One region of the Sinorhizobium sp. P24N7 genome, then DNA from elsewhere that is predicted to be linked to it. Evidence: predicted binding sites of a transcription regulator. Region 1 holds the regulator's gene; each other region holds the start of a gene.

Region 1 (9,910 bases):
TCGGTGTTCCTCGCTGGTATCCAAGCGCCATGTGCCAGGAATGTTTGCTCGTGAAAGTCTGCTATGGCCTCTATCGCGCGACTGAACTCGAAGCGACCGTATGCGATCTTGGCAGCGACCGTTGGGGCCGGGAGCCGAATAGCGGACATTTGGCATCGCCGATGCAGCCTCATTCGTTTGTGTCACTTTCTGGATAATTGCCGAGACCACCCTCTTCGGTGTCGGAACCGAAGCAGGTCATGCGTCCTCTGGACGTCAATCAAGGAGACATTCCATGAACGCACTCAACGACAAGTCTTCCTCGGCCATTGTCGCGGTGAGCGACATCGATCGGGCGAGGCGTTTCTACAGTGATATACTGGGGCTTGAACTCAACGACGAAGGCATGGAAGGCGTGCTGGTCTACAAGACGGGGCGCGACGTATCTGGTCGTCTACAGTTCGGAATTTGCCGGCACCAACAAGGCCAATGCCGTGGTGTGGGACTGCGGACCAGACATCGACGCCATCGTTGCCGACTTGCGTTCCAAGGGTGTGACGTTCGAGCGCTATGAGATGGAGGGCGTGTCATACAAAGACGGGCTCCACGATGCGAACGGGTTCAAGATGGTCTGGTTCAAGGATCCCGACGGCAACATCCTCCATCTGAACAGCGCATGAGCGGCTTCACCGACGTAAGGAAGGGACGATCACGTAGCGCACTTGCTGCGCCAGATATCCGGAGATTGGAGCCGCGATGCAGGGCAATTCGGTCGCGGCTCTGGATAGGCCGGCTGACTTCATACTGAACTGTGACACACAGAGATGGACAATTCGCGAGAGATGACATGACGCGCAAAGATTTCGACGTCAATTCGGTCAGGCCAAGCGGAAGCGCGCCTGCTCATGCAACGCTTTTTGATCCGGGTGCTGAAGGTCCCTGGCGTGGCTCTTTGCCGGGTGACACACTCGGAGCACCGGTGACCGTGCTCGCTTACGGCACCAACCGCACTGGCGAAGGCCCACGTCTTCACGTGCATCCCTATGACGAGGTGTTTGTCGTGATCGAGGGCCGGGCCCGTTTTTTCGTTGGAGACACTGTCCTCGACGCGACTGCCGGTCAGGCTGTGTTTGGCCCGGCTGGCATCCCACACCGGTTCGAAAATCTCGGACCAGGGCGCTTACAGACTATAGACGTCCACCATTCGCCGCATTGGATCCAGACCGACCTCGACTAGACGGCCCCGCATAACACCTATCCGCCCTTCAGGAGGGGTGACTCTTCCAATGCCTCGATCATGTATTCAATGAAGGCTCGAACCCGATGCGGCAATGGTCCACCGCCGACGTAAATGGCGTGGATCAGTTCGAGATCACCTGGATTGCCGTCCTCGAGCAGAGGCACGAGCCTTCCGGCGGCGATGTCGGCGGCGACGTGAAACAGCCCGAGCCGTGCAACGCCGACTCCGGCCAGCACCATCTGCTTCATCGTCTCACCGTTGTTGACGACCAGGCTTCCGGTGACCGCCTGGGCGATCTCCCGGCCGTCCCACCGGAAGGGCCATGAGGGCCGCTCGCGGCGAAAGTTGAAGGTCAGGCAGTCATGACGCTCAAGGTCGGTGGGCGTCTGGGGCTTTCCTTTGCGTTCCAGGTACGAAGGCGCGGCGCACACCACTCGTCTGCTCTGACCGAGCTTTCGCGCGATCAGGCCGCTGTCCGGCAGGTTGCCCATGCGAATGGCGACGTCGGTCTTTTCCGCGACGAGATCGACGATACCGTCTGCGAAGCTGAGATCGACGATCAAATCGGGGTTCCGCGCGATGAAGGCGGGCATCGCCGGCGCCACGAACATGGTGCCGAACGGAATGGTGGCGTTCACCCGAAGCCGGCCACGAACGGCGCCGCCCGACGCTTCCTGATCAGCATCGTTCAGAGCCTGCAAGATCTTGAGCGCGGCGTGATGATAAGCCTCGCCTTCTTCGGTCAGCGTTAGCGCGCGGGTCGTGCGCATCAGAAGGCGCGTGCCAAGTCTTGCCTCCAGACGCGCGATCAGCTTGCTGACTGCCGATGGCGTGATGTCGAGGCTGCGCGCGGCTGCCGAGAAGCCGCCCTCCTGCACCACTCGCGCAAACACCTCCATCTCGCCAGAGCGTTCCATCAAAATGCGCGGCACTGATGATCTCCATTCACAGGTGCATGTCCAGTGGCGGCAATAGTTCCTCAGGCTCTCAGATCATAGATTGCGTTCGGACACAATCAGGAGCCACGTCATGGATTTGCAACTGACCGATAAAACCGCGCTCGTTACCGGCGCCACCGCTGGTATCGGGCTCGAAATCGCCCGCGCGCTCGCCCGCGAAGGCGCGAATGTGATCATCACCGGCCGCGACCGGCCGAAGCTCGACAAAGCCATCACCGACATCAAGACCTCCGGCGGGGAATCCGTTGCCGGCATTCTCGCAGACGCTGCCACCGCTGATGGCGCAGCGACCATCGCCAACGCCGCGCCGTCGGTCGACATCCTGGTCAATAATCTTGGCATTTACGAAAGCAAGGACTTCGGCGCCATCACCGACACTGACTGGAACCATCTCTTCGAGGTGAACGTGATGAGCGGCGTACGCCTGTCGCGCGCTTACCTGCCTGGCATGCTGGAGCAGAACTGGGGTCGGATCATCTTCATCTCAAGCGAGTCCGGCCTCGCCATTCCGCCCGACATGATCCACTACGCGACCACCAAGACGGCGCAACTCTCCGTCTCGCGCGGCTTGGCGCAACTGACGCGCGGCACCAACGTCACGGTGAACGCGGTGCTGCCGGGGCCGACCCGTTCGGAAGGCATCGAGACCTTCCTGCGCAGCCAGGCGACCGATCCTTCCGCTCCGATCAAAGAGATCGAAGCCGAATTCTTCGCCACTGCGCGCTCCGCTTCGATCCTGCAGCGGATGGTGGAGGCAGAAGAAGTGGCAAACCTCATCACCTATCTCGCCAGCCCGCGTTCGTCGGCCACCAACGGCGCAGCACTGCGCGCCGAGGGCGGCCTGGTCAATACGATTGCCTGAGAGAGCGCGTCCGATGTCAAACTCTCCGCTCACCATCATTGCCATGACTACCGCCAAAGCCGGCAAGGAGGCGGCCCTTGGGGCTGTCCAGGAAAAGCTCGTCGCCGAGACTCTCATGGAGGACGGCTGCCTGCGCTACGAACTGCACCAGTCCCTCGATGACGGCCGCATTCGCATCTTCGTCGAAAGCTGGGAGAGCGAAGCACAATGGCGGGCCCACCTGGAAGGCGCTGCCATGCAGCGGTTTCTGGCCAGCGGCGTCGGCGACTATTTCGCCGATTTCTCGCTGCATCGGCTGGCGAAGATCGCCGGCTGACACAGCCGCAACACACTCCTCACAACGCAATTTTCAAGCATTCGGAGACAGACGATGAAATACCTGCGTCGCCTCGCCATCACCCTTGCCCTCGGTTTCAGCGCCGCCAGCGCCCATGCAGCAAACGTGCTGGTGGTTCTTTCCGATTCAGACCATCTCGACCTGAAGGACGGCAAGGTATTCCAGACCGGCTTTTACCTCAACGAACTGATGCAGCCGGTCGAGGCGCTGCTCGATGCCGGTCACGAGATCACCTTCGCCACCCCCAAGGGCACGGCGCCGTCCATCGACAAGACCTCTATCGACAAGATGTATTTCGGCGGAGACGAAGCTGCGATGAAGGCGAGCGAAGCGCAGCTTGAGGAAATCGGCTTGCTGTCTGACACTGCCTCGCCCGTAATCAGCCTCGCGCGGGTCGAGCAGATCGGCTACGACCATTTCGACGCGGTCTACGTCCCTGGCGGCCATGCCCCGATGCAGGATCTTCTTGTCAGCCCTGAGCTCGGCAAGTTGCTGACGCATTTCCATGAACAGGGCAAGACGACCGCGCTCGCCTGCCATGGCCCCATCGCGCTCATCTCGACCCTGCGGGACCCGAAGGCTTTCACCACACAGCTGGAAACCGAAGGCGCAGCGAAAGCAGACCGTGAATGGATCTATGCCGGCTACAACCTCACTGTGATCAGCAATGAGGAAGAGGAACTGGCAAAGGGATTGCTCGGCGGCGGCGCGATGAAGTTCTATCCGCAGGATGCTCTCACGCAAGCAGGTGCTCGCTATAGTCAGTCCGATGCGCCCTTCAGCGCGCATGTCGTCACCGATCGGGAACTGATCACGGGCCAAAATCCGGCCTCGGCCCCCGCCGTGGCGCAGGAACTCCTCAAGCGCTTGAAGTAAGAGGCGACATGTCCGGCCAGCACGAGGCCAGCCGGCGAGACCGCGCTCAGTTGCGGCGTTGATGCGGGGCTCTTCGAATGCAAAAGCCCGGCGCAGCAGGAATGCCGCGCCGGACCTCGAGTTGAATTGAGCAAAGAGGAAATCTGAAGCTGAGAACATCGAGGCACTGATTGAGCCGTGGACGTCCCTGATACGGTGAAATCCTTACCGGTCGACGGCGCGCCCCGGACTATGACATCACCTAGAAACGCGTCATAAGCCCGCCCTTGCCGAAGCGTGATCCGCTCCTATTCTTCATCCAAGTACATGGAGAAAAAGAGTGGCAGATAATGACAAGGAGCCGGATCGTAACCGCGATCTCGTTTCCACTGAGGGGCATGGGGTCGCAAGTGATGAGAAAAGTGCAGCCTATAGGAGAAGGATGGTACAGGAGGCCCTCCGTGAAGGAAACCCTGCCGGGGTGAAAGCGAAGGACTATCTCAGCAATAGATGGTTGTCGGGCGGCTCGTGGTAGACCGTCGATGAAGAGGAAAGCATGGCAGATAATCCGAAGAAGAAAGGCCGCGACCGCGAGCTCGTTTCCGAACAGGAGCACGAGGTGGCCTACCTCATGAGAACGGCGAAGGTGACGCGGCAGAAGGCGTTGAAGGCGATCCGTGAAGCTGGGCCGAACCGCGAAAAAGTGATGGAATATCTCGGCAAGAAATAACGCTCAAAAGAGCGTCGCCTGCTGGACCTCCTTTGTCTCCGGCTCAAAGGGAGACCGCATTCCGCCTTTCGTGGCGTTCGTCTCCTGATCCGCGCCTTCTCCCATGCCGCGTGATAGTTCGTGTGCAACTCGGCACGCGGCGATAATAGCGATAGATGCCGCTTGCGGCGTTTCTCATTGCGTAACGCGCAATAGCTTCGGACCCTATGAATTCCCCGTTTGCCGGCCTGTGTGGTCCGAAAAGCAGCCAAAATGTAACCAAAAAGCAAGCCAGCACCGAACCCTTGGAGGCTTGGTGCATTTGCCATGATCGGTTAAGCGCTTGAAAATACTCAAAGAAAAAGCCCCGCACCGCGAGGTGCAGGGCTTTGGAAACTGGCTCCCCGGGCCGGATTCGAACCGGCGACCTATCGATTAACAGTCGAGTGCTCTACCGCTGAGCTACCAGGGATCATCTGCGCCGCAGAAGTGAGGCTGCTAATACAAATGCTTTTCCGATTTGCCAAGCGGTTTTTCAAAAAAAATGTCGGTAGGCGGTTGCCGCCCTGTGGAGAAGGCACCAACTGTGGGGTCATTGGTACGGAAGAAGAGTGATGGCGAAGAAGCATTTTGGCATCGATCCCAAGACGCGTGAGATTGTGCTCGGCAAATGGCGGATGAGCCTGCCCAATTCGCCGGCATTGCGCGTGCTCATCGGCGTTCTGCTCGTCTTCGGCGGTCTGCTCGGTTTTCTGCCCATCCTGGGCTTCTGGATGGTTCCTCTGGGCCTGCTCGTGCTTTCGCACGATATTCCCTCGATGCGCCGACGGCGGCGCAAGCTGGCCGTATGGTGGGCCCGATGGCGCAGCAAGCCGAACTCGTCCGGCAGGTCCTGAGAGGTGGGCCTTGCCAAGAGTCCCGCCAGCATCCGGATGCACGCATTTCAGTCGTCGGAATTGCGCGGCTTTCGACGCCGTTTGGGCAGGAGGGCGACAATGACGCAGGCGAGGACCAAAGCGACGGGCCAGAAATCGGTCGCCTGATCCCAACTCCACCTCCACATTTCATAGCCCTCCAGGTGAGGCGGCAGCAGCTTTGCGCTGATCTCGAAATCACGTTTCTCGCGGCCGTGAAAGTGTCCGATGGCGAAGGCGAGGCCGATGATCAGCGCCAGCCTTCTCGGCGCAATCGCCACGAACAGGAGGGCGACGACTGCTGCAATACAGAAGCCCTCGACCACATGCCCGAGCCAATCGAAGTGGCGCTGAATGTAGCCCCAAGGAATATCCATCACGTCGCGCTTCGAGTGCCGCCCTCCCGATGAGGCCGGCCGACGGACCGCTATATCACAACCGCCGATCACGAGACCACACGATCCTCGAGGTTTCGCCCTTCGCGGACGTCTTCGGGAGCGTGGGCGAGCTCGTCCTTCTTCCAGTATCCGGACGCTGAGTGTCGCCGCAAAGTACAACTTGTAGTTAATCCAAAGTGGTCAATAGACAGGAACATCACGTTCGGCAACATTGGAGCGCTTTCAGGAAAAGGGTGTAACGGTCTTCCGTAGGAAGTCGGTATTTTCATAGCGTTAGCTCGTCACTCCGACGGAGCCCGACGAAGTCGGCGCCGCGAAGGCCGTCCGGGTTTCCCAAGACGAGCATCGCCTACTTTACAGCACTGTGGAGAGAAAAATGGCGCATCTGATCGGTGGCATCGCCCCTTGGCTCGGGCTGGACAACCACATCTTCGGAACGAACGATCCGGATATTATCTTCGGAGACCCGTTCACGACCGGCAATAGCCTAGGAGTCTCCGAAATCGGCGGCTTCCTGTCTTCGGGGCAGGGTGGCCGCGACAGCCTTGACGGCCTTGGGGGCAACGACACGCTCTTCGGCGACGCTTGGACGATCTCCAATCAGGGGCGTGGTGGCGACGACCAGCTCGACGGCGGCGCCGGCGACGACACGCTGTACGGCGATGCCTTCCAGATCGATGCGATTGATTCCGCTATCGTCGCCGGAGGGAATGATCGTCTCTCGGGCGGCAAAGGCAACGATACACTCTATGGCGATGGCTACGATTGCCTCAGCGGACGTGGTGGAGACGACTGGCTCGACGGCGGCGCCGGAGACGACAGTCTCTCGGGCGACGCTTTCTCCCTGGGCGATTTTTTCGTTGGCGGGAACGATCGACTCCAGGGCGGAGAGGGCCATGACAAACTCTACGGCGATGGCCTCGACCAGGGCGTCGTGGAATCCGGCATTGGCGGCAACGACCACCTCTATGGTGGTTCGGGCAATGACTTTCTCGTTGGAGACATTCTTTTCTCACGTGGCGGCAGTGGCGGCGACGACCTGCTCGACGGAGGCAAAGGCAATGATGTCCTGTATGGCGATGCAGAGGTCGGCGTGGACACCGCGGGTGGGAACGACCTCTTGATCGGCGGCACCGGTAACGATCAGCTCTGGGGTGATGGTCGACTGACCGCAGGCTTCGCGGTCGAGACCGGTGCCGATCAGTTCCTGTTTTCACGAAACAGTGGTCGGGATGAGATCTTCGACTTCGAATTGGACAAGGACGTCATCCAAATCGCTGGCTATGGCTACGACGACTTCGCTGATTTTTTGCCCAACATCGGCAACGATGCTGACGGGAACGCTGTCCTGCAGTTGAATGGCACGGTCGATCAGGTCACTCTGATCGGCATCCACGCTGCCGACCTCAGCGCTGCCAACTTCGTCTTTGCGGGCGCGGAGTTCGCCTTCGTCTGACGCAGGTAAGATTTGTCGGTAACAAAGCTGAATAGGGGTGGTTTTTTGGAGGCCTCGCCCGGAATTGAACCGGGGTACAAGGATTTGCAGTCCTCTGCGTCACCACTCCGCCACGAGGCCTCTACGATTTGCGATTTTCAAATCGTGGCGCGGATTTAGAATGATTGCCCGCAATCCGCAAGAGGGTACATTTGGAATAGGGTCTTTTTTATTCTGTATAAATATGGCTTCGGTTCTGTGGAGGCGTGGCCATAGCGCCCCAAGGCGCAATGCGCCCACTTCTAACGCTTTGAAATTGCGTACTTCCGTGGGAAACGCCTGCACACCTCGTCGGGAGGCTAGTGGTACCGCCGGATGAGGCCGACAAGCCTGCCTTGGATCTTGACCCGATCCGGACCGAATATCCGTGTCTCGTAAGCCGGATTGGCGGCTTCGAGCGCAATAGAGGCGCCCTTGCGACGGAAACGCTTCAGAGTTGCTTCCTCGTCGTCGATCAGGGCGACGACGATATCCCCGGGGGTGGCAGTGCTTCCGTTCCGGATGATCACCGTATCGCCATCGAGGATGCCGGCCTCGATCATCGAATCACCCTTGATCTCGAGAGCGTAGTGCTCGCCGCTGCCGATCATTTCGACCGGTACGGAAATATCGTGCATGTTGTTCTGGATTGCGGAAATCGGCACGCCGGCGGCAATGCGGCCCATGACCGGGACAGCGACCGACGCGATCTCGGCCGGGGGCGCTGGTTTCGGTGCGGGGGGCGGGGCCGCAGGCTTGCCCAGACTGCCTTCGATCACGCTCGGCGAAAAGCCGCGGCGGACCTGCGAAGCGCCGGCATATGCCTCCGGCAGCTTGATGACTTCGAGGGCCCGCGCGCGATTCGGTAGCCGGCGAATGAACCCGCGCTCTTCGAGTGCGGTGATCAGACGATGGATGCCCGATTTGGAGGCAAGGTCCAGGGCATCTTTCATCTCGTCGAAGGACGGCGGAACCCCGGATTCCTTCATTCGTTCATGAATGAACAGAAGCAATTCCTGTTGCTTGCGGGTCAGCATGGCGTCACTCCAGAATCGCGAAACAAATCAAGAACAGAACCTATCTGTTCCATATGTGTTCCGCAAGTGCCTAAAATTCCGTGAATACCGCTTGCTGCTGAATGCCTGTCCGCTTTCCATCCGGCGTGCGATGGCGATCGCTCGGAATCTGGGGGCAGGGGCGTACGCTCACTTACAGCGGCCGGCCCAGTCGCTCGCCTACGCCATGCTAATAGGCAAGCCGCAGTCCGCCCGGCGTAAGAACGTCGAATTCAGGCTCGGGATAGGGCCCGTACCACTGGGTATAGGTCGTGTTGGTCGAGCCTGTGCTGGCGCACCCCGAAAGGGCGAAGAGGGAAAAAATTACGGCTGCCACCAAAGATTTAACAGGCATGTTTTTCTCCACTCGCGGGAGTTGCCCAGACCTCGAACGGGTCAGACTAAAACTTTCTCTCAAATCAGCTTTTTTGGCAAGCGCAGCCGAGCCTCGGCATCGACCGAGCCCTGGCAGCCTGACGTCCGGCATCGGTCGAAGTTGCCCCAGGTAAGTTCTGTCACCTAGGTCTCCGGGCTGAACAAAAGAGGGGAATGGTGGACCGAACGGGAGAAAGTACGAACCAACTATGGCTGGCGGTCGTTGAAATGTCGTCGTGGGTGGACGTCTTAAAACACACGAGCCTACGTTAGGATCATTCGCGGCTCCGGCAAACGCCCCGGCCTCGCCGATAGTGCCGAAGCACATTGCATGCTGGACGCTCCACAAAGTCGAGACGCCGAATCAGAATCGATACCTGTGCATTGCGCAACTCGATCCACGGCCGGCGATCTGCTCGCATCAGAGCTTCCGGACTGACATCGTGATCTACTAGCCTAGAGGATTTTGATATCCATGCGTGGAGGGTCCGGACGCCAGCGGACGCCCCCTCCCACAATCTCGCCACTCGTTTCGGAGTTCACAGCGATAAATTGGACGTTGTGGGTCTCGAGTGCCGTCCGCAGCTTGTCGCTGGCTTTGGCGGTTAGCGGCTTCTTTTCAAGCTCGAAGTCGCTGAGCGCTTTTTGCGTCACGCCCGATCTGTGCGCAAGTTCGAGCTGACTCCACCCGAGCAGGGCTCGGGCCGCACGTATCAGATCAGCCGTCAACAACGTCGCCATGGCGTCGAAAAA
Region 2 (9,910 bases), on a different contig from region 1:
GGTTTTGAGGTCTCTTCCCCAAATGCGAGACTGCATGCGCGGCCCGCCCTTGCCCCGGGCTCCCTGCTCACTCATAAAGGGCGCGAACCCGGCTTGGCCGGAATGGTCGATCGGAATGATCGGGCCGGGAGTGATTGGGAAGGCGGCGTTGCAAAAGCAGCAATCCACGGATGCATCCGAAAAGGACCGGCGGCGCGGTTTTCGCCTGCACGATATCAACATTCCTGCGCGCCCGCTGGAGCCGTGCCTTTATCTCGTGGCAACGCCGATCGGCAATCTCGGCGACATCACGCTGAGAGCCCTCGAGACGCTTGCGGGGGTCGATGTGCTCGCCTGCGAGGACACGCGGGTGACGCGGGTGCTGCTGGACCGCTACGGTATTGTCAATCGGCCCACCGCCTATCACGAGCACAATGCCGCCGAGGCGGGGCCGCGGCTGCTTGCAGCACTCGGTGATGGGAAATCGGTGGCGCTCGTCTCCGATGCCGGTACGCCGCTCGTCTCCGATCCGGGCTACCGCCTGGCGCAGCAGGCGGTCGAGGCGGGATACCGGGTCGTTCCCATACCTGGCCCCTCGGCGCCGCTTGCGGCCCTCGTCGGCTCCGGCCTGCCGAGCGATGCCTTCCTCTTCGCAGGCTTTCTGCCGGTGAAGGACAAGGCGAAGCGCGACCGGCTCGCCGAACTCGCGTCGGTTCCCGCCACTCTCATCTTCTTCGAATCCCCGCATCGCATTGCCGCGACCGTCACTGCTGCCGCCGAGGTCCTCGGCACAGACAGGAGGGCGGCCGTCTGCCGCGAACTGACCAAGACCTTCGAGGAGTTCCGCCGCGGAACGCTCGGCGAACTCGCGGCGAGTTACGACGAAAGCGCCAATGTGAAAGGCGAGATCGTCCTCGTGATCGGTCCGCCGGAGGCAAAGCCCCAGCCGGAGGCGGCCGACGTCGACGCATTGCTCAAGGAACTCGCCCGCGACCTGCCGATGGGCAAGGCCGCGACCGAGGCGGCGCGCCGCACGGGGCTGGCGCGCAAGGAGCTTTACGATCGGCTCCTTCATCTCAAGGATAGCGATGAAGGCTGAGCGACCGGACACCCGCAAGCTGAAGGCGCTGAAGCGGGGACACATCGCCGAATACCGCGCCGCACTCTGCCTGATGCTGAAGGGCTATCGCATCGTTGCCATGCGCTATCGCACCAGGCTCGGCGAGATCGACATCATCGCACGGCGCGGCGACCTGGTCGCCTGCGTCGAAGTAAAGGCCCGGATGAGCCTGGACGATGCGGTCTTCGCCGTGACCGACACGGCGCAACGGCGCATCCGGGCGGCAAGCGACCTCTGGCTGTCGCGTCAGGGCGATTTCCACCGCCTGTCGGTGCGATACGACATTGTCGCCGTAGCGCCGTGGCGCTGGCCGCGACACCTGCCGGACGCCTTTTGATAGGCGGGAGCGGCAGGAGCCTTCTTGCCTAACCACGGTACGCATTCTACATCTTGCGGGCTTTTCGGCGGTGCCGCCTCGTCGCGAAGACGAGGGGCGGAGCATCGCGTCGAATTGCCGTATAATTCGATTTCTGACCGGCGCCGGTCGAAGGAACTATGCGCATCGTGGATCCAATCGGGAACGGGAAAATGGCAGGAATCGTCAATGTCGGGGTCCAGATGGACCATGTTTCGGGCATCACCATTGCGGGCGATTCGACCTTCGCGATGAGCCTGGAGGCGCAGGCCCGAGGCTACCGCCTGTTCCACTACACGCCCGAAAAGCTGTCGCTCCGGGACGGCAGGGTCTATGCGACCGCGCAGCAGATGCGGTTGCGCGACGTCAAGGGCGACCACTTCACCCTCGGCGAAGAGGAGCGGATCGATCTTTCGACCATGGACGTCATCCTGCTTCGCCAGGATCCGCCATTCGATATGGCCTATATCACTTCAACGCATCTGCTCGAACGGCTGCACCCGAAGACGCTGGTCGTCAACGATCCGGCCTGGGTCAGGAACTCGCCTGAGAAGATCTTCGTGACCGAGTTTCCGGATCTGATGCCCAAGACCCTGATCACTCGCGACCCGGACGAGATCGCCCGCTTCCGCCAGGAGATGGGCGACATCATCCTGAAACCGCTCTACGGCAATGGCGGCGCCGGCGTGTTCCACTCCGCCCGTGACGACCGCAATTTCTCGTCGCTTCTCGAAATGTTCGCGCAGATGTTCCGCGAGCCCTATATCGCCCAGGAATATCTGCCGGCGGTGCGCAAGGGCGACAAGCGCATCCTGCTCGTCGACGGCGAGCCGGTCGGCGCGATCAATCGCGTTCCGGCCGAGCACGATTCGCGCTCCAACATGCATGCGGGTGGGCGCGCGGAGGCAACCGACCTGACGGCGCGCGAGCGGGAGATCTGCCACCGCATCGGCCCGGCGCTGAAGGAACGCGGCTTCCTCTTCGTCGGCATCGACGTGATCGGCGACTACCTGACCGAGATCAACGTCACTTCGCCGACCGGCATCCGCGAAGTGAAGAAGTTCGGCGGTGCCGATGTCGCAAGCCTGCTCTGGGACGCGATCGAGAAGAAGCGCGCCTGATCTTTACGAGCCGCCACTCTCGCTCTTGATGTTCTATTATTGTTCTTGTTTTCGAGCGTATTCCGTGCAAGATTTGCGGTTACAACCGATTTGGTTGTGACGGCGTGTGTGGGCCGCCGTGCTGGAGCGGGATTGCGGAAGGACGATGATCCTCCGCGCTCCGCTCGAAATCAGGGGGCAGTATGGTCGCGCGCGTCAGCACGATTGCGTTTCAGGGTATCGAGGGCGTTCCGGTCGACGTCCAGGTGATGGTTGCACCCGGCAAGGTTGGTATGCAGATCGTCGGACTGCCGGACAAGGCGGTGGCCGAAAGCCGCGAGCGCGTCCAGGCGGCGCTTCATGCATCGGGACTGGCGCTTCCCGCCAAGCGGGTGACCGTCAATCTGGCGCCGGCGGACCTTCCGAAAGAAGGAAGCCATTTCGATCTCGCCATCGCGCTCGGCCTGATGGCGGCGCTCGGCGCTGTGCCTGCGGACGCGCTGTCCGGCTATGTCGTCATCGGCGAACTCAATCTCGACGGCACCATCGCAGCCGTTGCCGGCGCGCTGCCGGCGGCGATCGGCGCGAATGCGCTCGGCAAGGGACTGATCTGCCCGGCGGAAAGCGGGCCCGAGGCGGCCTGGGCCGGATCGGAAATCGATATTCTCGCCCCGCGCAGCCTGATCGCCATCGCCAATCATTTCCGCGGCACGCAGGTGCTTTCCCGCCCCGAGCCGGCGGTCCGGGCGGCCGCCGAGGGCCTTCCCGATCTTGCCGACATCAAGGGCCAGGAAAGCGCCAAGCGGGCGCTGGAGGTCGCGGCGGCGGGCAATCACAATCTGCTGATGGTCGGCCCGCCCGGGTCGGGCAAGTCGATGCTTGCGGCGCGGCTCCCCTCCATCCTGCCGCCGCTTTCGCCCGCCGAACTGCTCGAAGTCTCGATGATCCATTCGATCGCCGGGCAATTGCCGGGCGGCAAGCTCTCGGACCGCCGGCCCTTCCGCGCGCCGCACCATTCCGCCACCATGGCGGCGCTGATCGGCGGCGGCTTCCGCGCGAAGCCGGGAGAGGCGTCGCTCGCCCATAACGGTGTGCTCTTTCTCGACGAGCTTCCGGAATTTGCACCACAGACGCTCGACGCTCTGCGCCAGCCGCTCGAAACCGCCACCTGCATCATCGCGCGCGCCAATCATCGCGTCACCTATCCGGCGGCGATCCAGCTCATTGCCGCCATGAATCCCTGCCGCTGCGGCATGGCCGGCGAGCCGGGCCGGAGCTGCGCCCGCGGGCCGCGCTGCATGGCCGATTATCAGGCGCGGATCTCCGGGCCGCTGATGGATCGCATCGATATCCGCGTCGACGTCCCGGCCGTCAGCGCCGCCGACTTGATCCGCCCCGGCACATACGAGCCGAGCGCCGCCGTCGCCCGCCGCGTCGCCCACGCCCGCGAGCTGCAGAGAGACCGCTTCGCCGGCCTCGGTCATCCCGAGCTGACGAGCAACGCCCGCTCATCGACGACGATGATCGAAAAGATCGCCGAGCCCGACGCCGCCGGCCTGCAGCTTCTGCGCGACGCGGCGGAGAAGATGAAATTCTCGGCGCGCGGCTATCACCGGGTGCTGAAGGTCGCCCGCACCCTCGCCGACCTCGACGAGGCGCCGACGGTCGGCCGCATCCATCTCGCCGAAGCGATCTCCTACAGGGTGGCGGGAGAGAGACTGCCCGTCGCCGCGTAAGGGGCCGACGTCGATGGAAAAAGCGGTCACCCTATGGGCGGGAGAGGCCGGGCAAAGGGCCGAAAGTTCGATTTGATTTCATTTCGGCGGAGGAGAAGGGAGCTGCGGGTTTGCCGCGAGTCCCTTCGCCCGTCTGCGGGGAGAAGGTGGCCGGCAGGCCGATCAGGGGCGCTCGCGTGCGCGCCCCCGGCGCTACGCTCCCAATCCCTCGAACAGCACCGTCGAAAGATACCGTTCGGCAAAGGACGGAATGATCACGACGATATTCTTGCCGGCGTTTTCCCCGCGCTGTCCCACCTCTATCGCCGCCTGGAGCGCGGCACCGGCGGAGATGCCGACCGGCACGCCTTCGAGTCTCGCGACGAGCCGCGCCGCCTCTATGGCCTCGCCGGCATTTACCGTGACGACTTCGTCATAGACGCTCGTGTCGAGGATCGCCGGTGCGAAACCCGCGCCGATACCCTGGATCTTGTGCGGACCCGGGGCGCCGCCGGAAAGGATAGGGGATTCTTCGGGCTCGACGGCGATCACCTTGACCGACGGCTTGCGGGCTTTAAGCACCTGGCCGGCACCGGTGATGGTGCCGCCGGTGCCGATGCCGGACACGAGGATGTCGACTGCGCCTTCCGTGTCGTTCCAGATCTCCTCGGCGGTCGTCGTGCGGTGGATTTCCGGATTGGCCGGGTTTTCGAACTGCTGCGGAATGATCGCGTCGGGCAGCGTCTCGGTGAGTTCCTGGGCCTTGGCGATTGCGCCCTTCATGCCCTTGGCGCCTTCCGTCAGCACCAGTTCGGCGCCGAGAAGCGTCAGCATCTTGCGGCGCTCGACCGACATGGTCTCGGGCATGGTGAGGATCAGCCTGTAGCCCTTGGCGGCCGCGACGAAGGCGAGTGCTATGCCCGTATTGCCCGAAGTCGGCTCTACCAGCGTCGTACGGCCGGGCGTGATCTTCCCTTGCGCCTCGAGCGATTCGATCATCGCGACGCCGATGCGGTCCTTGACGGAGCCGATCGGGTTGAAGAATTCGAGCTTGGCGAGCAGGTTCGCCTTCACGCCCTTTTCCTTGGCGAGCTTGTCCAGCCGCACGATGGGAGTGTCGCCGATCGTCTCGGTTATCGAGGAAAAGACGCGGCCGCGGCCGGGCTTGCGCGCTTCAGGCATAGGTTTCTCCCTTCGTTTTTAAAAATTGTCGCTGCGACAATAGGAGCTATGCGCGCTTGCTTCCAGAGCGGGAAAGCCTTGGATCGATGAGGCTGAAGGAAAAAACCGTTGAGAAGCGGCCGGCAGGGGAATCTTTTTTCAGGTCGCGCGGGTCGCAATGTAGGCGGCCGTTCCGGCGAGAATGCCCGCCGCGGCCCGGTTCAGGACCTTCAGCGCCTGCGGCTCTTTCAGGAGCGAGCGGGCGCGGGCCGCAAGCAGCATATAGGGCAGCAGCACGGCAAGAAGCACGAGGAAAGTCGCGACGAGCAGCAGGCCGTAGTCACGGATCCCTATCGAGGCGAGGTCGATCAGCGTCGGAACGAGCGCCACGTAGAAAAGCATCGTCTTCGGATTGCCGAGCGTGACCGTCAGGCCCGAGAGGAAGGAGAGCGCCGCACTCGTCGACTTCCGCGCCTCGATGTTCTGCGACAGGAGCCCTGCCGTCCAGAGCTTCCAGGCGATATAGCCGAGATAGAGCGCTCCGGCGATCTTCACGACCAGAAACGCGGTCGTGAATGTCTGGGCGATGAAGGCGAGCCCGAGAACCACCGCCGTCAGATAGACCATGTCGCCGACGATGAGGCCGAGGCCCATGAAGAAGGTTTCCCGAAACCCCGATCCCAGGGCTCGGGCAACGAGCGCCGTCACGCCCGGGCCGGGAATGATGCCGGCGATGAAGAGAGCGCCGCTATAGGCGAGAAGAGCCGCAAGTGTCACGATCGTTCCTCCTGATAGGGGCAGGTGTACCGCAATCTGCCGCCGAGGAAAATCCGGGTGTCCCCCGCATCTACGCGCAAAAATTGATCGGGTGACAAGAACGGCGTTGCCCTTGGCGGTAGAGCCGTACACTTTCCGGAAAAACATGGGAGACCGGCGCACCATGCCCGAAATTCAGAACCTCCTGGGCTTCGCCCTGATCGCATTCGGCATGGTGCTGACGCCGGGGCCGAACATGATCTATCTGATCTCCCGCTCGATCTGCCAGGGACCGGGGGCGGGACTGATCTCGCTCGGGGGCATAGCCCTCGGCTTCGTCTGTTACATGGTGTCTGCCGCGCTCGGCATTACCGCCCTGCTTCTGGCGGTTCCCTTTGCCTATGACGCCCTTCGTTTCGCAGGTGCGCTTTACCTGCTTTACCTTGCCTGGCAGGCCGTTCGTCCCGGCGGCCGCTCGATTTTTCAAGTGCGGGACCTCCCGAAGGATCGCCCGCGCAAGCTCTTCGCAATGGGCCTCTTCACCAGCCTGCTCAATCCGAAGGTGGCCATCCTTTACGTGTCGCTGCTGCCGCAATTCATCCGCCCCGAGGCCGGCAACGTGCTCGCGCAGTCGCTCGTCTTCGGCAGCGTGCAGATCGCGATCAGCGTCAGCGTCAATGCGCTGATCGCGATGACCGCCGGAGCGGTGGCCGCCTTCCTCTCCGGTCGGCCGTCCTTCGTGCTGGTGCAGCGTTGGCTCATGAGCACGGCGCTGGCGGGTCTTGCCATCAGCATGGCCTCGGAGGCCCGGCGTTAGAGGCTTCCTTCCGCCGGACGCTTGGCGGACGATGACGATGGCCGAAGGGTCCAGCCGAGATTGGTGCCCGCGGCAGCGATGAGGATCGCGACCGAGCCCGCGATCTGCACCGGCTGCAGAGCGTGGCCGAACGCGATGCGGTCAACCAGGATCGCGGCCACCGGATAGATGAAGGAAAGGGCGCCGGTGATGTGGGTCGGCAGCTTCTGTATGGCGCCGTAAAGCAGAATATACATGATGCCGGTATGAACCACGCCGACGGTCAGGAGCAGCGTCCACTGGAGCGTTCCCTGCGGCAGCGGCGCGACGAGGGCGAAGGGGGCGAGCATGGCCGCTCCGGTGATGACCTGCACCAGCGCGATCAGATGCGGCGGCGTGCCCTTGAGGAGCTTGGTAACGAGTGCCGCGATTGCGTAGAAGAAGGCGGCGCCGAGCGACAGTGCTATCCCGGTGAGATAGTCGCTGGGCTCATAAGTGCCCGCGGGCTTGGCGAGGACGATCGCGATCATGCCTGCGAAGGAGAGCGAGAGCCAGAGGAGTTTGCTGGCGGTGATCTTCTCTCCGATAAAGAGCGCACCGAGCCCGAGCAGCATGAAGGGCTGCGTGTTGTAGACCATGGTCGCGATGGAGATCGAGGCGCGGGGATAGGCGGCGAAGAGCAGGAGCCAGTTCACGACGATCGCGACGCCGCCCAGAGCGGAAAGAATGATGACCTTCATCCGCAAATGTCTCAGGTCGATGAGGCCGAAGACCGCCGCAAGCGCGGCGAGCGTTGCGGCCCCGAAAACGCAACGCCAGAAGACGACGCCCGAGGCGGGCTGGCCCGACATCAGAACGAACCAGCCGATCGTTCCCGAAATCAGCATCGCCGCCGTCATTTCCGCGCTTCCGCGCCGTATGTCCTTATCCATGGCCTTTTGCTCCATCCATTATGCTGCAAGAATAATGAGCCTGGTGGCGCAGGGATATGGATTTTGAGAGGAAATTATGGGAGGATACCTAACAGATTAAGGCGATAAGGCTAAATTGACTTACGAGGGAGTTGGATGCTGGACGAGCTCGACCGCCGCATTCTCGAAATTCTGGCCGCCAATGCCCGGGTGTCGTTGAAGGAGCTGGCGCAGGAGGCCGGCCTTTCCTCGCCGAGCGCGGCGGAGCGGCTGCGCAAGCTCGAGGAGCGCGGCGTGCTCGATGGTTTCACCATCTCGGTCAATCCGGCGCGTCTCGGCTATCCGCTGCAGGCGATCGTCCGCATCCGGCCGATGCCGGGCATGCTGCATATCGTCGAAAGGCTGATCCAGGAAACGCCCGAATTCATCGAATGCGACAAGGTCACGGGGGACGACTGCTTCATCGCCAAGATGCTGGTGCGCGACATGGCGGAACTCGACACGATCCTCGATCGCATCGCGGAAAAGGCGCAGACGAATACGTCGATCGTCAAATCCTCGCCGGTCAAGCGGCGCCTGCCGCCGCTTATTTAGTTCCGGTCGAGCCGAAGCCGCCGGCCCCGCGCGCCGTCGCCGTCGCGCCATCTGCCTCGCGGATCGCCAGCTGGGTCACCGGGGCGATCACGATCTGGGCGATACGCATGCCGCGCTCGACCGCGAAATCCTCCGCACCGAGATTGACGAGCAGCACCTTCACCTCTCCGCGATAGTCGCTGTCGACGGTGCCCGGCGTGTTGAGGCAGGTGATGCCGTGCTTGAAGGCCAGCCCGGAACGTGGCCGGATCTGGCCTTCATGACCGGCGGGGATCTCGAAGATAAAGCCCGTCGGGACCAATGCGCGCTCTCCCGGCCGGATCGTCATCGGGTCCTCGGCCGGCACGGCCGCGCGCAGGTCCATGCCGGCGGCACCCGTGGTCTCATAGGCCGGCAGGTCGAGACCCTCGCCATGAGGCAGGCGGACGAGGGTGAGGCCAGGGGTCGGGGCAGGACGATTTTCGGGCGTGTGCATGGTCATTCCGTCATAAGCACGGCCGGGCTTGCCGCAGTCAATTGCATATTGGCCCCCGAGCCTGTAAAGGACGCCGCAACTCACAGGATACTCAGATCATGGCCGAAAGCATTGCCGAGGCGGTCTCCCGCCGCCGCACATTTGCGATCATTTCGCACCCGGACGCCGGTAAGACGACGCTCACCGAGAAGCTTCTGCTCTTCGGCGGCGCGATCCAGCTCGCCGGTGAGGTCAAGGCCAAGAAGGACCGCATCCAGACCCGCTCGGACTGGATGAAGATCGAGCGCGAGCGCGGCATCTCCGTCGTCACCTCGGTGATGACCTTCGAATATAACGATACTGTTTTCAACCTGCTCGATACGCCCGGTCACGAGGACTTTGCCGACGACACCTACCGCACGCTGACGGCGGTCGATGCGGCTGTCATGGTGATCGACGCGGCAAAGGGTATCGAGCCGCGCACGCTCAAGCTCTTCGAGGTCTGCCGCCTGCGCGATATCCCGATCATCACCTTCGTCAACAAGATGGACCGCGAAAGCCGCGATCCGTTCGAAATCCTCGACGAGGTCGAGCAGAAGCTGGCGCTCGACTGCGCGCCGGTCACCTGGCCGATCGGCCGCTCCAAGACCTTCTGCGGCACCTATCATCTTGCCACCGACGAGGTGCGCGGCGCCGACACGCAGGAGCGGCTGACAAAGGTCAACGATCCGGAAATGGCTTCGCACCGTCTGCCCGAGAACGAACGCGACACGTTCATCGAAGAAGCGTCGCTGGCGATCGAGGCCTGCAAGCCCTTCGACCGTAAGGCTTTCCTCGAAGGGCACCTCACGCCGGTGTACTTCGGCTCGGCGCTGCGGAACTTCGGCGTGCGCGACCTGATCAATGGGCTCGCCGACTTCGCGCCGCCGCCGCGGGCCCAGGTTGCCGACATCCGCACCGTCGAGGCGA
Region 3 (9,910 bases), on a different contig from region 1:
TGTCGAGGTCGTTATGCTTGCCGCCGGCGCGCACGCATTTCTGCGCCGTCGCCGCGGTCGAATAGGGTCGCTGCTCGAGGCCGGTGAACACATTCTTGAACTGCACCATGCCCGCATTGGTGAACATCAATGTCGGGTCGTTGCGCGGCACGAGTGGGCTGGACGGCACGACCTCGTGACCGTTCTTGCGGAAATAGTCGAGGAACATCGACCGGATTTCATTCACGCCGCTCATCTTGCGTCCTATCTGTGTACACTCCGGCGGCAGCCCGATCTCTCCAGGCTGCAAGCCGCACTTTTCAACCCCGCGCTTAGGCGCGTCGCATTCAATCACGTCACGCCTCCCGCCGGCCGAGCCGTCGGAACCACAGGCTTTTATCGTCCGCATTTCATGCTGTCCAGCGGGCAGCAAAAAACCGGCCGCGGGTGACGACGGCCGGCTTCGCATGCTTCAACCAGACGGTTGCTGCAGATTACATATCGGCGGCTTCGTCGCCGTCGCTTTCCGGCCCGCCATTCTCCAGGAACCGGTCGGCGATGAGACCGGCATTCTGCCGCAGAGCCGTCTCGATTTCACGCAACAGTTCGGGATTCTCCCGCAGGAAGAGCTTGGCGTTTTCCCGTCCCTGGCCGAGCCGCTGGCTGTTATAGGAAAACCAGGCGCCCGATTTCTCGACGATGCCCGCCTTGACGCCGAGATCGATCAATTCGCCCGTCTTCGAAACGCCTTCGCCATACATGATGTCGAACTCGACCTGCTTGAAGGGCGGTGCCATCTTGTTCTTGACGACCTTGACGCGGGTCTGGTTGCCGACGACTTCCTCGCGCTCCTTGACCGAGCCGATACGGCGAATGTCGAGGCGCACCGAGGCGTAGAACTTGAGCGCATTGCCGCCCGTCGTCGTTTCCGGCGAGCCGAACATCACGCCGATCTTCATGCGGATCTGGTTGATGAAGATCACCATGCAGTTTGACTTGGAGATCGATGCCGTAAGCTTGCGCAGCGCCTGGCTCATGAGGCGCGCCTGCATGCCCGGCAGACTGTCGCCCATCTCGCCCTCGATTTCGGCGCGCGGCACGAGTGCGGCCACCGAATCGATGACGAGAATGTCGATCGCACCCGAACGGACCAGCGTATCGGTGATTTCCAGCGCCTGCTCGCCCGTATCAGGCTGCGAAATCAGAAGATTTTCGAGATCCACCCCGAGCTTTCGCGCATAGACCGGATCGAGTGCGTGTTCGGCATCGACGAAGCCGCAGATGCCGCCCTTCTTCTGTGCCTCGGCAATGGTCTGCAGCGCCAGCGTGGTCTTGCCCGAGCTTTCCGGACCATAGATCTCGATGATGCGGCCTTTCGGCAGGCCGCCGATGCCGAGCGCGATGTCGAGGCCGAGCGAACCGGTGGAGACGGTTTCGATCTCAACTACGCTGTCCTTCGCTCCGAGCTTCATGATCGATCCCTTACCGAACGAACGTTCGATCTGGGAAAGAGCCGCTTCAAGTGCCTTGCTTTTGTCCACCGATTTGTCCTCTACGAGCCGCAAAGAATTTTGTGCCATTGGTCCACCTTTAGGTTATTGGAGCTATCGAGGCAATGAAGCCGCCGCAAGCCTTTTTGTACATGTTTTGTTCCAAATTGGCAATGGCACGTCAAGTAGTTGAAAATGCTCGGAATATTTCACTACGTTCGATTCTTGTTCACGCCTTTCGTCCACAGTATCCACAAGTTGCGCGTCAACGCATGCCGGCTTTCACGCGCCGCCCCGATTCGCTTCGTGATTCACGATGGATCAAAGCCGGACAAAGCCCTAAAAGGTAGTCCGAAACGATAGATCGGAATGCCGGCGGAAGAGAGACTTCGCCACCTTTTCTCCGCCCTTCATCGAGGACCAGATGCAAGCACAGGTGAAGTCGCAGAACATAGCCGTTTTTGGCGGCGCTCATATCGACCGGCGCGGCCGGATCAGCGGCGCGACGACACCGGGCGCGAGCAATCCGGGCACCTGGTTCGAGGAAGCCGGGGGCGGCGGCTTCAATGCAGCGAGAAATCTCGCGCGCCTCGGCCATCGCGTAACCATGATCAGCCCGCGGGGCGGCGATCCTGCCGGCGACACGGTGGCGGCCGCTGCGGAAGCTGCCGGTGTGATCGATCGCCCTTTTACCTTTCTCGATCGCAAGACGCCGAGCTATACGGCAATCCTGGAAAACGACGGCAACCTCGTCATCGCGCTCGCGGACATGGACCTCTATGCTTTGTTTACGCCGCGCCGGCTGCAGCAGCGGACCACGCGCGAGATTTTAGCGGCGAGCGAACTCGTGCTGATGGACGCCAATCTGCCGGAGGAGACGTTGACGGCGCTTGCCGGCACCGCCGCGAAGTTCAGCCCTCTCCGTGCCGGTATCGCCGTTTCTCCGGCAAAAGTGGTCCGCTACCGCGCGTGCCTCGACGGGCTCGATTTCCTGTTCATGAACGAGGCGGAGGCGCGCGCGCTGACCGGAACCGAGGCCGCAACCGCCGCGGAATGGCCGTTGCTGCTGCGCTCCGCCGGTCTTTCCGGCGGTGTCGTGACGCGCGGAGGCCGGGCCGCGGTCGCCTTCGACGGCAAGGGTGCCTGCCTCGCTACGCCGCCGGCTCTTTCAGCACTTGCCGACGTCACCGGCGCCGGCGATGCGCTCGCCTCGGGCTTTCTCGCCGCCCGGCTTGCCGGTGCGGATCTTGCCGCCTGCCTGCGCCGGGGCATGGCGGCCGCCGTCATAACGCTGCATTCGCCCTACGCTGCCTCCGAAGAGATGCTGCCTGACAAGCTGGAGCAAGTGCTGCGCCTTGTGCCGGAAGCGGAAATGCTGGCATGAGAATTGGCAGCTGAATGGGAGCCGGGTAGCGCGGAATGCGGGCGGTTCTTCCGCACCCTCTGCTCCAGGCACCGGAATCGATCAGGCACCCCCGATGCAATTTGCCGTCGGATGTCATCAATCAAGGAAACGATCATGACCAAACCCTCCTCCCCGTCCCTGCCGATGGAATATTCAGATGAAGTCGCGGCCGCCAAGCAACGAGGTGCGCCGATCGTCGCGCTGGAATCCACGATCATCACGCATGGCATGCCCTATCCCGGCAACCTCGACATGGCCCGCAGCGTCGAGACGATCATCCGCGAACAGGGTGCCGTGCCCGCGACCATCGCCGTAATCCATGGGGTCCTCCATATCGGTCTGGACGATGCCAAACTGGAGGCGCTGTCGAAGACGCAGGGCGCGATGAAACTTTCGCGCGCCGACCTCGCCTTCGCGATCGCCGAACGCCGCACCGGAGCCACGACCGTTGCCGCAACGATGATCGCCGCTGCCCGTGCGGGCATCCGGGTTTTTGCGACCGGCGGCATCGGCGGTGTTCACCGCGGAGCGGAGCAGAGCTTCGACATATCGGCGGACCTGGACGAACTCGCACGTACCGGCGTCATTGTCGTCTGTGCCGGCGCCAAGGCCATTCTGGACATTCCCAAGACGCTCGAAGTGCTCGAAACCCGCGGTGTCCCTGTCGTGACCTATGACAGCGAGAACTTCCCGGCCTTCTGGTCGCGTGAATCCGGCCTCAAGAGCCCGCTGATGCTGAACAGCCCGGCGGCAATCGCCAGTTTTCAGCGGACGCGCGAGTTGCTCGGGATCGACGGCGGAATGCTTGTCGCCAATCCGGTGCCGGAACAAAGCGAAATCCCGAGCGAGGAGATGGAGATCTACATCACCCGCGCACTCGACAATGCGGCGAGCGAGGGCATTTCCGGCAAGGCGGTCACACCGTATCTGCTCGACAACCTCTTCCGTTTGACGGACGGACGCAGCCTGGAAACCAATATCGCGCTGGTCGAGAACAATGCGCGGCTTGCCGCCGGGATCGCTGTCGCACTCGCTGCGAAGTAACCGCAGAAATGGAATAAAAAGGCGAAGGGGATCTGGCGCGCCGCCGTTTGCCCTTCTCCCTATCGAAATGGGGAAGATGCCGGCAAACGGCGAAGAGCACAGGTTCGGAGGAGAAACCTCGTCAGCTGTCGAGCATCTCGCGCACGGCGACCGCGAGTTGCTTCAGAGAGAAGGGCTTCGGCAGGAAGCCGAACTTCGCGTCGGCCGGCAGATTTCGCGCAAAAGCATCTTCGGCATAGCCGGATACGAAGATGAACTTCAGGTCCGGATACGTCTTGCGCAGCTCGCGCAGCAGCGTCGGCCCGTCCATCTCCGGCATCACGACGTCGGAGACGACGATATCGACGGCGCCTTCGAGTTCGTCCATGATCTCCAGCGCTTCGATACCCGATCCCGCTTCGTGAACCGTATAGCCGCGCGTCTCCAGCATGCGCTTGCCGCCGCGCCGGACCGCTTCCTCGTCCTCGACGAGCAGCACGACCGCCGAATCCCCGGTCAGGTCGGCAGGCTCGGCCCGAGGCATCGGCACCGCAACCGGTTCGCTCCTCGCCGGCGCCGCGGAATGCGTTGCGGACGCGTCCTCGTCCTGGATTTCGGGCACGTCGACATGCCGCGGCAGCAGGATGCGGAAGGTCGTACCGCTGCCGATCTCCGACTCGGGATAGATATAGCCGCCGGACTGCTTCACGATGCCGTAAACCATCGACAGTCCGAGCCCTGTGCCCTTACCGACATCCTTCGTGGTGAAGAAGGGCTCGAAGATCTTGTCCATGATTTCCGGCGGAATGCCGGTGCCCTGGTCGGACACCTCGACCATGACGAAGTCTTCCTCGGGCAGTTCGCGCCGTCCAAGCGCCGACACTTCGCTCGCCGGCAGATTGCGCGTCCTGAGCGTGATGATCCCGCCCGCAGGCATGGCGTCGCGGGCATTGACGGCGAGGTTCAGGAGCACCTGCTCGAACTGGCCGAGGTCGGTCTTCACCGGCCAGAGATCGCGGCCATAGTCGACCTCCACCTTGACGTTGGTGCCGGTCATGCGGTCGACGAGCATCCTGAGATCGCCGATGACGTCGGTGAGATTGAGCACCGTCGGACGCATCGTCTGCTTGCGCGAGAAGGCGAGCAGCTGCCGCACAAGCACGGCTGCCCGGTTGGCGTTACGCTTGATCTCCATCAGGTCCGCGAAGGTCGCATCCGCCGGCCGCGCCGATAGCAGCAGATGGTCGGCGGAAAGCAGGATGGCCGTCAGGACGTTGTTGAAATCATGGGCGATGCCGCCGGCGAGCGTTCCCACGGCATTCATCTTCTGCGTCTGCGCCATCTGGTTTTCGAGCGCCTTCTGCTCCGTGATCTCCAGAGCATAGATGATCGCAGCCTCCTCGGGCGCCTGATCGCTCTGGTCGATGACGGCATTGACGTAGAAGCGGAAGTGACGCCCATCATCCTTGGGATGAAGCGCGTCGATCGGGGCAATATCGCTCTGCCGGTCCTTCGCGGCAGCCAGCGACTCCTGCAGACGCCCTCTCTCGGATTGGTGCACCACGGCGTCGATCAGGGCCCCACGCTCGACCTCGTCCTGCGAAACGAGCCCGGCGAAGAGCTTCATGAACGGAGCGTTGGTTCGGAGAATGCGGCCGTCTCCATCTACCGAGGCGATCGCCATGGGCGTGTTGTTGAAGAAGCGGGTGAACCGCATCGCGGCATTCGACGCCGACTGATCGCCGTCGTCGCCTTCCCGCGACATCACGATCGTCCGGCTTTCGCCGGGCGCACCGTCCCGTGCCGAGGAAACGCGATGAATCAGGCGTACCGGCAGGCTCTGGCCGTTGGTCTTTCTGAGATCGAGGTCCAGGATCTTGGTTTTCTTGAGGCCGGGCTCCGCCTGTACCGATTGTACCAGCGCCAGCCCCTCGCCCGCGACGAGATCGGCAATGCTGACGGAGCCGGGCTGGAACTTGGTCAGGTCTATTCCGAGCCAATCGGCGAGCGTCGCGTTGATATAGAAGATCTCGCCCTTGCGCCCGGCGGAGAAGAAGCCCGCGGGTGCGTGGTCGAGATAGTCGATCGCGTTCTGCAGTTCCTTGAAGAAGCGCTCCTGCTCGTCGCGCTCCGCGGTAATATCCGCGATCTGCCACAAGTAGAGCGGATTGCTGTCGGCATCCTCGAGCGGCAATACCCGCGCCTTCAGCCGATACCAATGGGCGCCGGAACCGGCCACCTTGCCGTTTGCCAGAGGTTTCAGCAGCCGGAACTCCTCGTGTCCCTGCTTGCCCTCATGCAGACCGTTGGTCAGGCGATAGATCGCTTCGGTTGCCTCGCGGTTGCGCGACAGGATCGTTTCGAGCGACTGGATGCCTGCCGCACTCTTGGCGCCCGTCAGGGCACCATAGGCCGCGTTGGCATAGATGATGCGCCCCTTGCGGTCGGTCACGATCGTCCCGTCTTCATGCGCGTCGAGGAAGGCGCGCGCCAGTTCGTCCGGCCGCGATTGCGGCATCACTTCGATAAAGCCGATGACGGAAGAAACGAGGAAGAAGATGCCCACCATGGCCAGCACGCCGAGAATGCCGAGCACGATCTCGTTTTCGAGCTGGTCCTTGAAGACGACGAAAGCGGCAGCCGACGCGGTGAGGACGATCGCAAGCAGGATGATCCTGAGGATGGTTCCCGGACGAACGCCCCGGTCAACGACCGGCATCTGGTAGTCACCTGCCTGCCGCAATTTCGTCATCGGGTCCTCACCTGCTGCCGGGTCGCATCGAACGCGATCCGAGCGCTTGCAGTGCCGTACATCCCCGTGGATGCACAAGGGCCGCTGCAATACTTTGAATTGCCGCATGACTTATCCCCAATCCGTTTCCGGCTTGAGGAACCATGCGGTGGCCGGGTCCGAAGGCATCGTCGCGAATCGATGGCCGCCCTCCGCGCTTTCGCGCATCGACCTGGAATCATCTTTAACAATCAGAGATAACAGCAAAAAGTGTCTCTGCGGAAGCGCTGCGGTCAATTCACAGGGAATGTCGGGCCGAAGCTTGTCCAAGCCCGAAAAAAGCCGTCAAATATTGACATGCGAAGCGGCAGTAAGGAGTTCAGCCTATGTTGGAAACAATCCTCGGGGACAACGCCAGCCGGTTCATGATCGCCGCAGGAGCGGTTGCGATCGGTCTCTTGTGCCTGGTCGCCGTGCTTCGGCTCATGCGCAACAAGCCCTCCTCTCCCTTCGTCCGCGGCGGCAAGAACAGGCAGCCGCGGCTTGCGGTGCTCGATGCCGCCGCAGTCGACACGCGTCGGCGGCTGGTGCTCGTCCGCCGCGACGACGTCGAGCACCTGATCATGATCGGCGGCCCGACGGACATCGTGATCGAAAGCCGCATCGCGCCCGAGGGAGAAAATCCGGTTCCGGCCGCACTTCAGGCGGAGCCGGAAGAAAAGACGACCCACGCCCCGATTGCGGAAACCCGGCCTCAGCCGGTTCCTTCCCCTGTCCCGCCCGAACGCCCTCTCCCGACGGAAGCTGCCGCCGATCCCGTTCGGCAACCGGCGCGTCCGAGCGAGCCGCCGCGGGTCACCGCGCGCCCGGAGCCTCCGGTGCGGGTGGTTCCGGATCAGCAAGGCCCCGCACTCGGCTCACCGCAGCCGCAGCAGGTCTCCAGGCCTTTACCTGCGCCTCACATTCCGCCGGTATCAGCCATCGAGCCGTCGCACACCGATTTCAGCGCGGTGCGTGACCGCTCGCTTCCGGTGGAGCCCGCTGCTCGCGAAGAGCGCCCCGTCCCGCTTACGGCGCTCGAGCCGGTAAAGGGCATGCCGGGCCAATCTCTCCCGCCTCGGCCCGCAGCGCCGGAAGCGGCCGCGGAATTCGAGCGCATGCTCGATGCGGAAATCAGCGGCGATCTCCAGCGCTTCTCACCTTCAGGGCCGCCGCGTCCGGAGATCAGGCCCGCCGGTCGCCAGGAACCGGTACTCGGATCGCCTTCGCAGGACCCCCGCAAGGAGCCGACGATCGAAGAGGAAATGGAAAGGATGCTCGCCGATATCTCCGTGAGCCGCAAATTGTAACTCGTACGCCGCGGAACAACGCATCGGTGCCAAATGAAAACGGCGCGGTCGAACCGCGCCGTTTTCGATAGTCCCAACGGTGTCCCGGGACTTATTCGTCCCGGTAGACCTTCTCGCGACGCTCGTGACGTTCCTGCGCCTCGATCGAGAGAGTTGCGATCGGCCGGGCGTCCAGGCGCTTCAGTCCGATCGGCTCCCCGGTTTCCTCGCAGTAGCCGTAGGTGCCTTCATCGAGCCGCTGCAACGCGGCATCGATTTTGGCAATCAACTTCCGCTGACGGTCCCGAGCGCGCAACTCGATCGCCCGGTCCGTTTCGGACGAGGCGCGGTCCGCAAGATCAGGATGATTGGCGCTCTCCTCCGCCAGGTGATCCAGTGTCTCGCGGGCCTCGCGAAGGATGTCGTTTCTCCAGGCATTCAGCTTCGCACGAAAGTATGCCCGGTGGTTCGCATTCATAAAATCCTCGTCCTCCGACAGGACATAGGTACTAAGATCGATCTTCTCACTCAACGCGATTCTCCTGAAGAACATCTCATTGCGGCGGTGTATAGACCTATGGAAGCTCTGATTCAAGCCTTGTAATCAGTGCTTAACTGCATTTTAACACTGCCCGCATCGCAGGCTAACCGGCTAATATTTCATCACAATTACACGCAAAGTCTTGAACGCCGAAATACCGCTCACCGCCGACGGCACCGGCCGCTTGACGTTCCACGGGCGAGCACGGCGGCATTTCGGATTGCGACATTTGGTGCCCGACCCGCATCGGTTCAATGGGCGCACCGGATCAAAAAACCGCGAAACGCGGCTTGATCTTTACGCCGACCGGCGGGACAACGGAGCATCCGCAAGGCGTTTCCAGCCGTTGGCACCAGGGGCGCCTCCATCCTGGGGATTTCCAGCACCGGGTGAATACATGCAAGACAGCGTCGTCCCGGCCTTCCAGCTTCTGCTTCTTCGCCACGCCCGATCGGGCTGGGCTCTGCCCGGCCAGAGCGATTTCGATCGCGCGCTCGACGATGTCGGCTTCGCGGAGGCGGAACTCACGGCACAGTCCGCAGCCGACCATCGCATCAGGCCGGACCTGATTCTTTGTTCGACGGCTGTCCGCTGCCGGCAGACGGCCGAACCGCTATACCGCGCATTTGGCGAAGACATCGACATTCGGTACCTCGACCCACTCTATACCGGTCCCACGACCGTCTATGCCGACCTTGTCGAGGCGCATGCGAGCCGACCCTCGCTGATGATTATCGGGCACAATCCGATGATGGAGGAGCTCTTTCGACGAATTCTGGGCGAAGAACGGGCGGCTGCGGCACTCGCTGACGGATATCCGCCGGCCGGAATGGCGGTGATCGATTTTGCGGCGCGGCCGAAAGCCGGAAGGGCATGGACAGCGACACTTTCGAAGTTCCTCGTTCCCGCCCTTGAAGAAGCCGGGAAAGGATGAAGCCCTGCCAGCCGCTTCCGCCTGCGGAAACGGCGAATTCGCTTCGCCTTGTTGCGCTGACGGAAACATTTCCTATATCGCTCCAGACGCTACGCGGATGCCCGCGACCCGGTTGGGATATCGGCAAATCAAACGTACCGCTCATCATTCCCGAAGGGACGAAACAATTTGGCGCCCATTCTCACCAGTTTCAAAGACGACGCGCTGATCGCCCTGGACAATCTCGCCGACCGCGCCGCGGGTCTCGTCACCCCGTCCGTCAGGCTCGGTGTCACCGGCCTTTCGCGGGCCGGCAAGACCGTTTTCATCTCTTCGCTCGTCCACAACCTGCTGAACGGAGGGAGGCTGCCGGTATTCGAACCGGTCCGGTCGGGCCGGGTATCCAAGATCCGGCTCGAACCGCAGCCCGACGACGCGGTGCCGCGCTTTCAATATGAGGATCACATTGCGGCGCTGGTCCGGGATCGGTCCTGGCCGGA

What was found. The regulator LexA, encoded in region 1, represses DNA repair genes until DNA is damaged. The targets are predictions, from matches to a motif close to TGTTCNNNNTGTGTTCNG.
Region 2: the regulator LexA is predicted to act here: its motif matches at 2,605-2,622, upstream of ACFHWW_RS01530 (YifB family Mg chelatase-like AAA ATPase).
Region 3: the regulator LexA is predicted to act here: its motif matches at 1,685-1,702, upstream of recA (recombinase RecA).

Annotation. Positions count from the first base shown of each region.
Region 1 is NZ_JBHMIW010000014.1:43,652-53,561, reverse strand. It holds partial or broken gene ACFHWW_RS23265 (VOC family protein) at 275-352, shown strand; gene ACFHWW_RS23260 (VOC family protein) at 366-659, shown strand; gene ACFHWW_RS23255 (cupin domain-containing protein) at 827-1,216, shown strand; gene ACFHWW_RS23250 (LysR substrate-binding domain-containing protein) at 1,234-2,151, opposite strand; gene ACFHWW_RS23245 (SDR family NAD(P)-dependent oxidoreductase) at 2,249-3,040, shown strand; gene ACFHWW_RS23240 (putative quinol monooxygenase) at 3,054-3,356, shown strand; gene ACFHWW_RS23235 (type 1 glutamine amidotransferase domain-containing protein) at 3,411-4,253, shown strand; gene ACFHWW_RS23230 (DUF3606 domain-containing protein) at 4,789-4,962, shown strand; tRNA gene ACFHWW_RS23225 (tRNA-Asn) at 5,339-5,413, opposite strand; gene ACFHWW_RS23220 (hypothetical protein) at 5,556-5,837, shown strand; gene ACFHWW_RS23215 (hypothetical protein) at 5,885-6,232, opposite strand; gene ACFHWW_RS23210 (calcium-binding protein) at 6,630-7,709, shown strand; tRNA gene ACFHWW_RS23205 (tRNA-Cys) at 7,756-7,829, opposite strand; gene lexA (transcriptional repressor LexA) at 8,048-8,764, opposite strand; gene ACFHWW_RS23195 (hypothetical protein) at 8,973-9,137, opposite strand; gene ACFHWW_RS23190 (helix-turn-helix domain-containing protein) at 9,614-9,886, opposite strand.
Region 2 is NZ_JBHMIW010000001.1:325,075-334,984, reverse strand. It holds gene rsmI (16S rRNA (cytidine(1402)-2'-O)-methyltransferase) at 116-1,078, shown strand; gene ACFHWW_RS01540 (YraN family protein) at 1,068-1,436, shown strand; gene gshB (glutathione synthase) at 1,628-2,575, shown strand; gene ACFHWW_RS01530 (YifB family Mg chelatase-like AAA ATPase) at 2,758-4,290, shown strand; gene cysK (cysteine synthase A) at 4,483-5,451, opposite strand; gene ACFHWW_RS01520 (LysE family translocator) at 5,590-6,207, opposite strand; gene ACFHWW_RS01515 (LysE family translocator) at 6,371-7,003, shown strand; gene ACFHWW_RS01510 (DMT family transporter) at 7,000-7,914, opposite strand; gene ACFHWW_RS01505 (Lrp/AsnC family transcriptional regulator) at 8,050-8,487, shown strand; gene dut (dUTP diphosphatase) at 8,480-8,962, opposite strand; gene ACFHWW_RS01495 (peptide chain release factor 3) at 9,061-9,910, shown strand, end outside.
Region 3 is NZ_JBHMIW010000030.1:25,259-35,168, forward strand. It holds gene alaS (alanine--tRNA ligase) at 1-235, opposite strand, end outside; gene recA (recombinase RecA) at 474-1,559, opposite strand; gene ACFHWW_RS33075 (carbohydrate kinase family protein) at 1,894-2,853, shown strand; gene ACFHWW_RS33080 (pseudouridine-5'-phosphate glycosidase) at 2,989-3,918, shown strand; gene cckA (cell cycle histidine kinase CckA) at 4,040-6,649, opposite strand; gene ACFHWW_RS33090 (flagellar biosynthetic protein FliO) at 7,015-7,977, shown strand; gene dksA (RNA polymerase-binding protein DksA) at 8,069-8,488, opposite strand; gene ACFHWW_RS33100 (SixA phosphatase family protein) at 8,895-9,431, shown strand; gene ACFHWW_RS33105 (YcjX family protein) at 9,600-9,910, shown strand, end outside.